2 regions of the Bacillus sp. 01N45 genome follow, and region 2 is predicted to be linked to the other one. Evidence: riboswitches for the same ligand, from Rfam matches in the RefSeq annotation. Region 2 holds a riboswitch; the other holds the start of a gene.
The links. A riboswitch is a leader RNA that binds a small molecule or an ion and turns the genes downstream of it on or off. The one in region 2 is predicted to bind FMN.

Region 1 (5,175 bases), on a different contig from region 2:
CCCAATTGCTTCCTTTACTTGTTTTACTGTGTCCTCATGAACGTATCCTTTTTCATTAATAACTCGTGAAACGGTTGCGACTGAAACACCTGCCAATTTTGCAACATCACGTATAGTTGCCACATCGTCACCCCTTAATATGGTAATAGATTACAATTTTACGGTAACCTAAATTACAATATTCGTCAAGGTTAATAACTTATATTTCTGAAAATTGTTACATCATTTTATTAAACGATACTCCAACTGTATTTCATGTAAAATTGGGATGTTATCATATCCGATACGCGGAATTTCTTTCTTTATTTTTCGTGCCTCTTCCACTGCATTCACATATAAATTAGTCATCACAAAATTACGTTTTTGGTAAAAACGTAACGCATTCATATTATCATTTGTTGTTATGAGCCAAACCCGCCCGCACCGTTCTTCTTCTGCAAATTGTAATACACAATCTACAAGTTTCGTCCCTATTCCTTTTCTTTCTTCAAAGCTATCTAACGATACAATTTCACACATATTTCCGGTCACTTCATACGTTATAATTCCGATTATTCTGTCATCCAAGAGCGCAACAAATCCTGGCAACTCTTCTAACTGATGCCCCTTACCACGTGAAACCATCAATGAACTCCCCCAGTTCTCACACATGAACATTCGGATTGTTTCTTTCATCGCTGGCGTAATTTTTTGTATATACACCATTTCCTATTTCTCCCCTTTTCTATCATTGTGATACAATGTAAGTGTATCACATGTAACGGTATTTGGAGGATGAGGTAAAGTATGAAACGTTTTTTTGCAGCATTGTTTACTATACTAGGTGCGATAACTGCCCTTGGGATTTTCTTTACAAATAAAGTGATGTACTTAAAGAAAAAAACAGAGGAAGAAGTACTCGAAAGAGAAACGAAAAAACATTTTCGTTTAGAGGATTTTGATGCTCTTCATAAAGAAGAAATTCATATTCATTCGCAATTCGGATATGATCTTCACGGATATTACATTCCTGCTGGTCATTCCAATAAGTTTATGATTTTTTGTCACGGCGTAACTGTAAATAAAATGAACTCTGTAAAATATGCAAGGTTATTTTTAAACAGAGGGTATAATGTCGTTATTTATGATCATCGTCGTCATGGTAAAACTGGCGGAAAAACAACAAGCTATGGATACTATGAAAAACATGATTTAAAATCTGTAGTTGACTGGCTAAAAAGTCGCTTTGGAACAAATATAACACTCGGTATTCATGGTGAATCTATGGGAGCTGCAACACTTCTTCAATACGCAGGACTTGTAGAAGATGGTGCTGATTTCTATATTGCAGATTGTCCTTTTTCTGATTTCTACGGGCAATTACAACACCGTTTAAAGGTTGAATTCCATTTACCTAAATGGCCTTTATTACCTTTAGCAAATGCTTTTTTAAAAGTACGTGACGGTTATACGATTCGCGAAGTTTCACCAATCGATTGTATAAAAAATATTAATAATCCCGTCCTCTTTATTCATAGTAAAGATGATGATTATATTTTAGCTGATATGACGAAATCACTATATAAAGCAAAAGAAAACAATAAACAACTTTATATTGCAGAACGCGGTGCACACGCTTGCTCTTATAACGAAAATAAAGAAGAGTATGAAGCAGCCGTTGATCAATTTTTAAACTCATATGTAAAAGAAACAAAAAACAGGCTTGCATAAGCCTGTTTTTTTATTGCGCTAAAACGTCTGTAACTTGTTCCATATTTACAGAAATCCATTGCATTGCATCATCTAACGTTGGAAATTCTGTCGTTTGAAATGTTACTTCATCTTGAAGTAACCAAACATCCTTTGCCTCTTGCCCTACACCTGCAATGGACCAATGTAACAAACTATATGGATGATTATCATTCAAAAATGATGCCCACGTGCGCTCATTTGCAATGTTTCGTAATGTATGTAATTGTTTATCCATCTCTCGTCACCTTACTCTAGTCAGTTATAAAAAACATTATAACACTCTCTTCTCTCCCAAAGAAAGTGCTCATTTTATATTGTCAAGTACTTCTCTTAATTATATGATGAAATTAAGCGTTTGGGAAGGAGGGATAGCGTTGGCGAAAGTACAAATTAAAGTAAATGATAATGGCTCTTTTCGCGTTACAGGGGACGTGGAATTAGTCGATTCACAAGGGAATGTATTCCCAGCAAAACCGGCATTTTCTTTATGCCGTTGTGGTTTATCAAAAAATATGCCTTATTGCGATGCTTCGCATAAAGGGAAATTCGAGTCTGTCGTTAGAGCACCAGAGGCAGAATAATTTCACATGTGACATGCACATTTTTTTGTGCATGTTTTTTCTTTTCATTAACTCTCGTCCCCCTTTTCCTTACAACATTCCTCGTACTTTTGTCCTCATTCCAACTTACATATATTTTCACACAATTCTTCACATTCGAATATTTTTTTCTAGCCTTTTATTTTTTTTGTGCTATAATTTGAGCAAACAACATCCTTCGGGGTCGGGTGAAATTCCCAACCGGCGGTGATGAAGTGCAAACTTCTAAGTCCGTGACCCGTTTTCAACTCGAAAACGGTGGATCTAGTGAAACTCTAGGGCCGACAGTATAGTCTGGATGGGAGAAGGATATGTTTTCTAGTAATTTTATATAGCGAATACACTTTTATTTCAGTATGCATATTTTTAAAGTTTCGTTTTGAATCTTTATATATGTTTTATTTTGTATACTTATGTTTCTATACTGAAATAAAAAGATACGACTAGCGTTTGAAAAATTCGATATTTTTGCTAGGTTTTTTCCTTATGCAAAAATACCAATCAACGTTAGGTTTCTTTCCTGTACTTTCGTATTCGAACTATATTTCTAGAAATCACGTCTCCCAAACCCCAAGGATATAAAATCCTTGGGGTTTTTTGATTTTTTCAGGAGAGGTGAAGAGAATGACAGATCAAGAATATATGAAGATTGCCCTACAGTTAGCAGAAGGGACATCTGGACAAACAAGTCCAAACCCTATGGTTGGTGCTGTTGTTGTAAAAGAAGGAAACATCGTCGGTATTGGCGCTCATTTACGTGCTGGTGAAGAACACGCAGAAGTTCACGCGCTTCATATGGCTGGTGAAAAAGCAAAAGGAGCTACCGTTTATGTAACACTTGAACCGTGTAGCCATTTTGGAAAAACACCACCTTGCTGTGAATTGCTCATCAAAAAAGAAGTTAAGCGCGTTGTAATCGCTACTCTTGATTGTAATCCGCTCGTTTCTGGTAATGGAAAAAGGAGATTAGAAGAAGCTGGAATCGAAGTAACGACTGGTGTTCTTGAAGCGGAAGCAGTTTTACTAAATCGCTACTTTTTTCACTACATGAAAACGAAGCGTCCATTTGTAACAATAAAAACAGCGATGAGCTTAGATGGAAAAACAGCAACTGTCACGGGTGAAAGTAAGTGGATTACAGGTGAAGAAGCACGAGCTGATGTTCACCAATATCGTCATACACATGATGCGATTCTCGTTGGAGTGAATACAGTTATAGCTGATAATCCGCATTTAACGACAAGAATTCCTAACGGAGGTAAAAATCCTATTCGTGTTATTTTAGATACCCATTTACGAACGCCACCATCTTCTCATGTCATAACAGATGGTTTAGCACCGACATGGATTATTGTCGGTAAGGATGTAAATAAAGAGAAAATAGCTTCTTATGAATCTGAAAATATAGCTATATTCCAAATGAAAACAAAACATATAGAAATCAAGGACCTCCTTTTCTTTCTTGGAGAGAAGCAAATTCTTTCTCTATTCGTTGAAGGTGGTCAAACAGTTCACGCAAGCTTCTTACAAACAAAGCATTTCAATGAAATTATAACTTATATAAGCCCGATATTAATTGGTGGGAATGATGCCCCTACTTTATTTGGCGGAGATGGTTTCAAAGCATTACAAGATGCACTTTCCTTGGAAATTCAAGAGATGAAACAAATTGGTGATGATATAAAAATCGTTGCGAATGCCCGAAGTGAGGTGACGGAATGTTTACAGGAATTGTAGAAGAATTAGGAACGATTGCAAACATGCAACAAAGCGGAGAAGCGATGAAGTTAACGATCCATGCAAATAATATTTTATCAGATGTTCACTTAGGTGATAGTATCGCGGTTAACGGTATTTGCTTAACTGTAACGAGTTTCACAACAGCTTCATTCACAGTGGATGCAATGCCTGAAACGATGCAATCAACATCACTTCGCATGCTTAAACAACACTCTAAAGTAAATTTAGAGCGGGCGATGGCTGCAAACGGACGATTCGGTGGGCATTTCGTTTCAGGACATATTGATGGCATTGGAACGATATTAAACAAAAAACAGCACTATAATGCCGTCTATTACAAAATAGCTATTTCTGATGAATTGCTGCGCTATTGTTTGCATAAAGGTTCCGTTGCTGTTGATGGAACGAGTTTAACAATATTTGATATAGACGAATCTTCCATCACAATCTCACTCATCCCGCACACAGTAAGTGAATCTGTTATCGGAGCAAAGAATGCCGGTGACATCGTAAACATTGAGTGTGACATGATCGGTAAATATATCGAACGCTTTATTTCTAAACCTGTAAAACGAACAGGTTCAATGAGCGAAAGCTTTTTACAAGAAAACGGATTTCTATAAGGGGGAAGCATTATGTTTCATCGTATTGAAGAAGCTCTAGAAGATTTAAAACAAGGAAAAGTCGTTATCGTATGCGATGATGAAAACCGTGAAAATGAAGGCGACTTTATCGCTTTAGCAGAGTATATTACGCCAGAAACGATTAACTTTATGATTACACATGGGCGTGGTCTCGTTTGTGTACCGATTACGGAAGAATACGCAGAACGTCTACAATTAGAACCAATGGTAGCTCATAATACAGATTCGCATCATACTGCATTTACAGTGAGTATTGATCATGTTTCTACAACAACAGGGATTAGCGCTCACGAACGGGCAACTACGATACAAGAATTATTAAACCCTGCATCAAAAGGTGCTGATTTCAATCGTCCTGGACATATCTTTCCATTAATCGCGAAAGAAGGCGGTGTCCTACGCCGAGCTGGTCATACAGAAGCTGCTGTCGATTTAGCCAGACTTTGCGGAGCAGAACCAGC
Region 2 (5,175 bases):
CGATCAATAGAGTATACATGCTGCGTCACTTTCTTCAAATCTAAACTCTCTGCTATATCTCGGAGTACATCTTTTGTCGCTGTTGCCGTTAATGCTAGCACCGTAGGAGACCCGATATTTTCAATGACTACATTTAGTTTTTTATAGTCTGGCCTAAAATCATAACCCCATTGTGAAATACAATGAGCCTCATCCACAACAAATAATGAAATATGAACTTTCTTCAATTCTCTTATTAACACTTCCGACTGCAACATCTCTGGTGAAACAAAAATAAATTTATATGAAGCTAATTTTTTCATCGCTTCTCTTTTTTCATGTAATGTCCGAAAACTATTAAGTGCTATTACTCGGTTTTTCACAACATACTTTAATTGTGTAACTTGATCTTCCATCAAAGATAATAATGGTGATACAACAAGCACGGTTCCTTCTTGCATTAGCCCTGGAAGTTGATAGCACATAGACTTCCCTCTTCCAGTCGGGAGCATTGCTATAACATCTTTTCCTTCTAATAAATCTGTAATTACCCCTTTTTGCCCTGTACGAAATTCAGAATATCCAAACCATCTATATAAATATTCCTCAAGCTTCATTTATACCCTCCATCCGCGCCAATACAAGACGAACTTCAAAATAAGAGATACCCTCTCCAACCGCTTGTTTCAACTCACGCAACTTACGTGTTTGTAATGCCTCAATTACTTTTGTTACTTTATCTATTTTGTCTTTTTCCATAAACATCTCGATTGAAAACTCTTTTTCCCGCAAAGCAATTTCAACAAAATGATCTTCTATCGTTGCAACCTTTAAATTTCTAATTGTCGCTATTTCATCTAAAGAGCGTCCTTGTCTCCAAAAATTATATGTTTTTTTCGTTGATAAACTAAATAATTCAGCTCTCTCATTTGGATAAGAGATAATCTCAGCCAATAGCGGAAATTCATTTTCTTTATCGTGAACTTCTTGTATAAAGAAGTGAATCGTACCCCAAAATAAAAAATACACCCGGAATATATCTTGTTTCGTAATTTCCGCTAATTGCTGCAATGTACAACCGATACGTTCATATCCTGTTAATCTATATGTTACAATCGTCGCTTCTACTACATCACCTTTTCCTAAAAGATTATGTATTTCTTTCCATAATCTTTTAGCCAATTCACTTCGCCTATATGGTATACCTGTTAAAAAGCGTTTTACCCACATCATTATTTCTGTATCTTGTTGAATGGGAATAAATTTCGTATTATTCTGTTGTAAATTAGATATAGTTTGAATAATTAATGATAAACGTTTCCAAAATGTTTCACCTAATTCACCATAGTGTAAACTATGTAAATGCGCGGGAAAAGCATACACTTCCTCCCATGTATGTAACTGCATTTTACCTTTAGATGTTAACAAATATGTATTTTCATGTATTTCTCGAATCAAATCTGCTTGCAACAACTTTGCAACTTCACGATCATAGTCTGTTCTATTTAACGATTTATATATTCCAAACAAAAATGAAATTCGGAACATGTTTCCATCTTGTAACGTTTGCGAAGATCGTTTTCCTTTTAATAAATAATAAATAGAAGAAACGGTCCTTTCACCATTCAATTGTTTTAAACAATACAATAAAGTATATTGTAGTTGCATTACCGCTTCCACCTTTCAATCTAGCTTAATTACTTTTTAGTATGATTGCACTTACTCATTAAACTTATCATATCGGCACTATGTACTTGTATATAGTATATTGTACCAAACGAAATAACATTTACGTATTTTGAAAATCTTATGACATAATGCAAAAATTAGTTGACACTCTAATTGATAAGGATTATCATTATAATTTTATGTTGAAAAGTTTTAAAAACCGTTTTACAATAAGGTTATAATTTTTATGGCGAGCTTTTCACATACATATTATCAGGAGGGAAAAAAGATGGCAAAATATACAATCGTTGATAAAGATACTTGTATCGCATGTGGTGCTTGCGGCGCTGCTGCACCAGACATTTATGATTATGATGATGAAGGTATTGCATTTGTAACGTTAGACGATAACCAAGGTATCGTTGAAATTCCAGATGTATTAATTGAAGATATGATGGATGCATTCGAAGGTTGTCCAACTGACTCAATTAAAGTTGCTGATGAATCATTTGATGGCGACTCTTTAAAATTCGAATAGTCTTTTATTAACTTCAAAAAATATCCCTCATTCATATGAGGGATATTTTTTGTTTTCTATTTTCATTCTACTTAATAAAAAACCACTAATAGTTCCATACTACTAATGGTTTTATTTTATATTTTATGCATTTTTCATTTTTGCAAACACCCATACTTTCAGGCGTGAGAATAACGCTACAAATACAATTGTCACAACAATTCCTTTAATCAAATTAAATGGTAAGATTGCCGTTACAACCGTTGTTCTTATAGCCTCGCTAGACATAGCTGGTGAATTTAAAAACCAAGTGTAAGCTGGGAATATAATGATGTAATTTAATACACTCATAATGAGCGCCATTGTAATTGTCCCTAGCATTAATCCTGTCGTTAAACTCTTAACAGTACGATACTTTCTAAATAAGAAAGCTGCCGGTCCAATAAATAAACATCCTGCAATAAAGTTAGCAATTTCTCCAACTGGCACTCCCGTTAAACTCCCTTGAATTCCGTAATGTAAAATATTCTTTATCGCCTCTACAATTATCCCTGCAACTGGCCCGAAAATAATTGCTGCAATTAGAGCTGGTACATCACTAAAATCAATTTTTAAAAATGGCGGAAGCCCTGGAAACGGGAAATCCAACATCATCAGTAAATATGCAATACTACTTAGCATCGCTACACTCACCATCTGCACTACACTGTTTTTTTGTTTCATCTTTCTCTCTCCTTTTCCATCGATCTTCTCATGGAAAGTGGAAAGGTTCTGCTATGCCTACTTTTTCATAGAACGAAAAAACCCTTTGTGTTTTACACAAAGGGAGAATTTAAGGCACATCAAACAGACGTTCAAATCCATATCTTTTTTGAACGCTTGAACCTCCATCTTCTCCCATCCAGACTATACTGTCGGCTTTGGAATCACACCAAATCCTGCCTTAACGGCTCGCGGGCTTAGAACAAAATCACATATAGTTCATCACCGCCGGTCGGGATTTTCACCCTGCCCCGAAGATAGACCGATATTCTATTTTCCACTTTATTATACAACAACATAATCGTATTGTGAACAAAAAAAGTGTAACTTATTAAAAATAAGTTATTAATTTTATATAATTAAAACCAATCACTATATTTTACAATACACCCCAGATTTTTTAGTATTCGGCATTTCCCCTATGAATCCCCTAGTCATATATAATGAAAAGTGATAAGATGTTGAATTGTTAAGATAAGAACATTTTCTGGATTATGGAGGAAATGTCATGAAAAAAGAAAAGAGACACTCTATTCGAGAAGCAATGAAAAAAAACTTAAGAAAAGAATACTTTTACTTAAAAAAAGAATTACTTTTCTACTGTCCAATTGATTTAGGCACATTCTCAAGCGAGACATACTATGCTGCTTTCGATGAAGATGGCATCAGTATTTATCAGTATGATAAAAAAACAGAGAGTAAATTAAAACTGTGTGAGCGTCACCCATGGAAAAGTTGGAATAAAGTGAAGGTGGATCATTATTTGACAACTTCTCAATTTATTTTTCAAGGTGAGCGAAACTGGATATTATCCCTTTTCCAAAAAGGAAAAGAAGCTCAAAAAATAATTGAAGAGCACACATCTTTACAAACTGAAGTTGTTTCCCGCTCCTTCTTGAAAAAACTTCCAGGGTTCCGTTCTAATGCACCGTTGAATAAATACATCGGCAGCATTTGCTACACTGCACTTATTGCATTTTTATTAAAATGGATGATTCCATTTCAAGCACCACAAATCGCCCTGTACTCCATTTCAATCGGTTGTATGCTTCTTGGTTTACTTTGTTTGACAATCGGTTTAATTGAACCGACTATTGTACTATTTCGAACGAACGAAAAAACAAGAACGAAAGTATTTTACTTATATAGCTACTTAGCTATTTCTGGATTTATATGTGTCTTTATTTTTTGGTAAAAAAAGAGCTAGTTTAACTAGCTCTTTTTTTACTTTACGTATAATTGTTGATTTGGATAAATCCTATCTTGCTGCAGTCCATTTTTATCTTTAACTTCCTTAACTGACATACTAAATTTCCGTGCAATACTAACTAAAGTGTCCCCTTTTTGGACGACATATAAGGATGAGGAAACAACTTCATTTCTCTGTTCATTTAGAACAAGCAATGGATTCATCGCATTCTTTTTCGCCATCGTCCATCTTCCTTGATGAACTTCTAAATGTAAGTGTGCACCTCTCGATTCTCCTGTATTTCCTACTTCTCCAATTATTTCTCCTTTTGAAATATAATCCCCTTGAACTACATATCTCTTATTTAAATGCGCATACACGGCCTCATATTCTCCATGTTTAATAAATACAACGTTTCCATAACTACTTGAATAGTAAGACTTTGTTACCTTACCTTCTTGAATAGCTGCCACAGGCGTGCCAATCGGTGCCGCTATATCTATACCGTAGTGTTTTCCATGCCTTGTCCCAAAATAATCACTTATCTGCCCTTCAACAGGCCATGTCCATTGATTTCCCTCTGCGTACACATGTAATTGAGAAAAAAACAATACCGTCAATAACATGACGCCACATTTTAACACTTTCATATACATCCTCCGTTTTCTAATTAACACCATACCTTCTCTTATTTTGGTATATTACAGAAAAAAGTATACAAAAAAAGAAAGTGAATCACTCCACTTCCTTCTCGTTTTTATCACGAAAAACGATTGCACTGCGATTATACTCCACATCTTTTACTTGTAATCGAGCGTTTATTACTCTAGCTACCGCAAACAAATAATCAGATAATCTATTTACATACTTTAGAACAACTTCATTTATTTTCCCTTCTTTTTGCAAGGACACTACACATCGTTCTGCTCGCCTTACAACTGTACGTGCAATATGAATAGCAGCTGCCGCTTCGCTTCCACCTGGTAAAATAAAACGCTCTAACGGCGGTGCTTCTTCTATATACGAATCAATCCTTCTTTCTAAGCTTTCAACCATTTCA

Region 1: linked by a shared signal. The riboswitch ahead of ribD (bifunctional diaminohydroxyphosphoribosylaminopyrimidine deaminase/5-amino-6-(5-phosphoribosylamino)uracil reductase RibD) and the one ahead of AC1DMU_RS08615 (ECF transporter S component) in region 2 are both predicted to bind FMN.

The regions. Positions count from the first base shown of each region.
Region 1 is NZ_JBFTQW010000001.1:401,030-406,204, forward strand. It holds gene AC1DMU_RS02035 (LacI family DNA-binding transcriptional regulator) at 1-123, opposite strand, end outside; gene AC1DMU_RS02040 (GNAT family N-acetyltransferase) at 223-705, opposite strand; gene AC1DMU_RS02045 (alpha/beta hydrolase) at 787-1,710, shown strand; gene AC1DMU_RS02050 (DUF2552 family protein) at 1,721-1,966, opposite strand; gene AC1DMU_RS02055 (CDGSH iron-sulfur domain-containing protein) at 2,106-2,312, shown strand; FMN riboswitch at 2,501-2,644, shown strand; gene ribD (bifunctional diaminohydroxyphosphoribosylaminopyrimidine deaminase/5-amino-6-(5-phosphoribosylamino)uracil reductase RibD) at 2,955-4,067, shown strand; gene ribE (riboflavin synthase subunit alpha) at 4,049-4,693, shown strand; gene ribBA (bifunctional 3,4-dihydroxy-2-butanone 4-phosphate synthase/GTP cyclohydrolase II) at 4,706-5,175, shown strand, end outside.
Region 2 is NZ_JBFTQW010000003.1:166,128-171,302, forward strand. It holds gene AC1DMU_RS08600 (RecQ family ATP-dependent DNA helicase) at 1-596, opposite strand, end outside; gene AC1DMU_RS08605 (YpbB family protein) at 586-1,647, opposite strand; gene AC1DMU_RS08610 (ferredoxin) at 1,937-2,185, shown strand; gene AC1DMU_RS08615 (ECF transporter S component) at 2,309-2,887, opposite strand; FMN riboswitch at 3,050-3,189, opposite strand; gene AC1DMU_RS08620 (hypothetical protein) at 3,435-4,121, shown strand; gene AC1DMU_RS08625 (peptidoglycan DD-metalloendopeptidase family protein) at 4,151-4,765, opposite strand; gene AC1DMU_RS08630 (cob(I)yrinic acid a,c-diamide adenosyltransferase) at 4,851-5,175, opposite strand, start outside.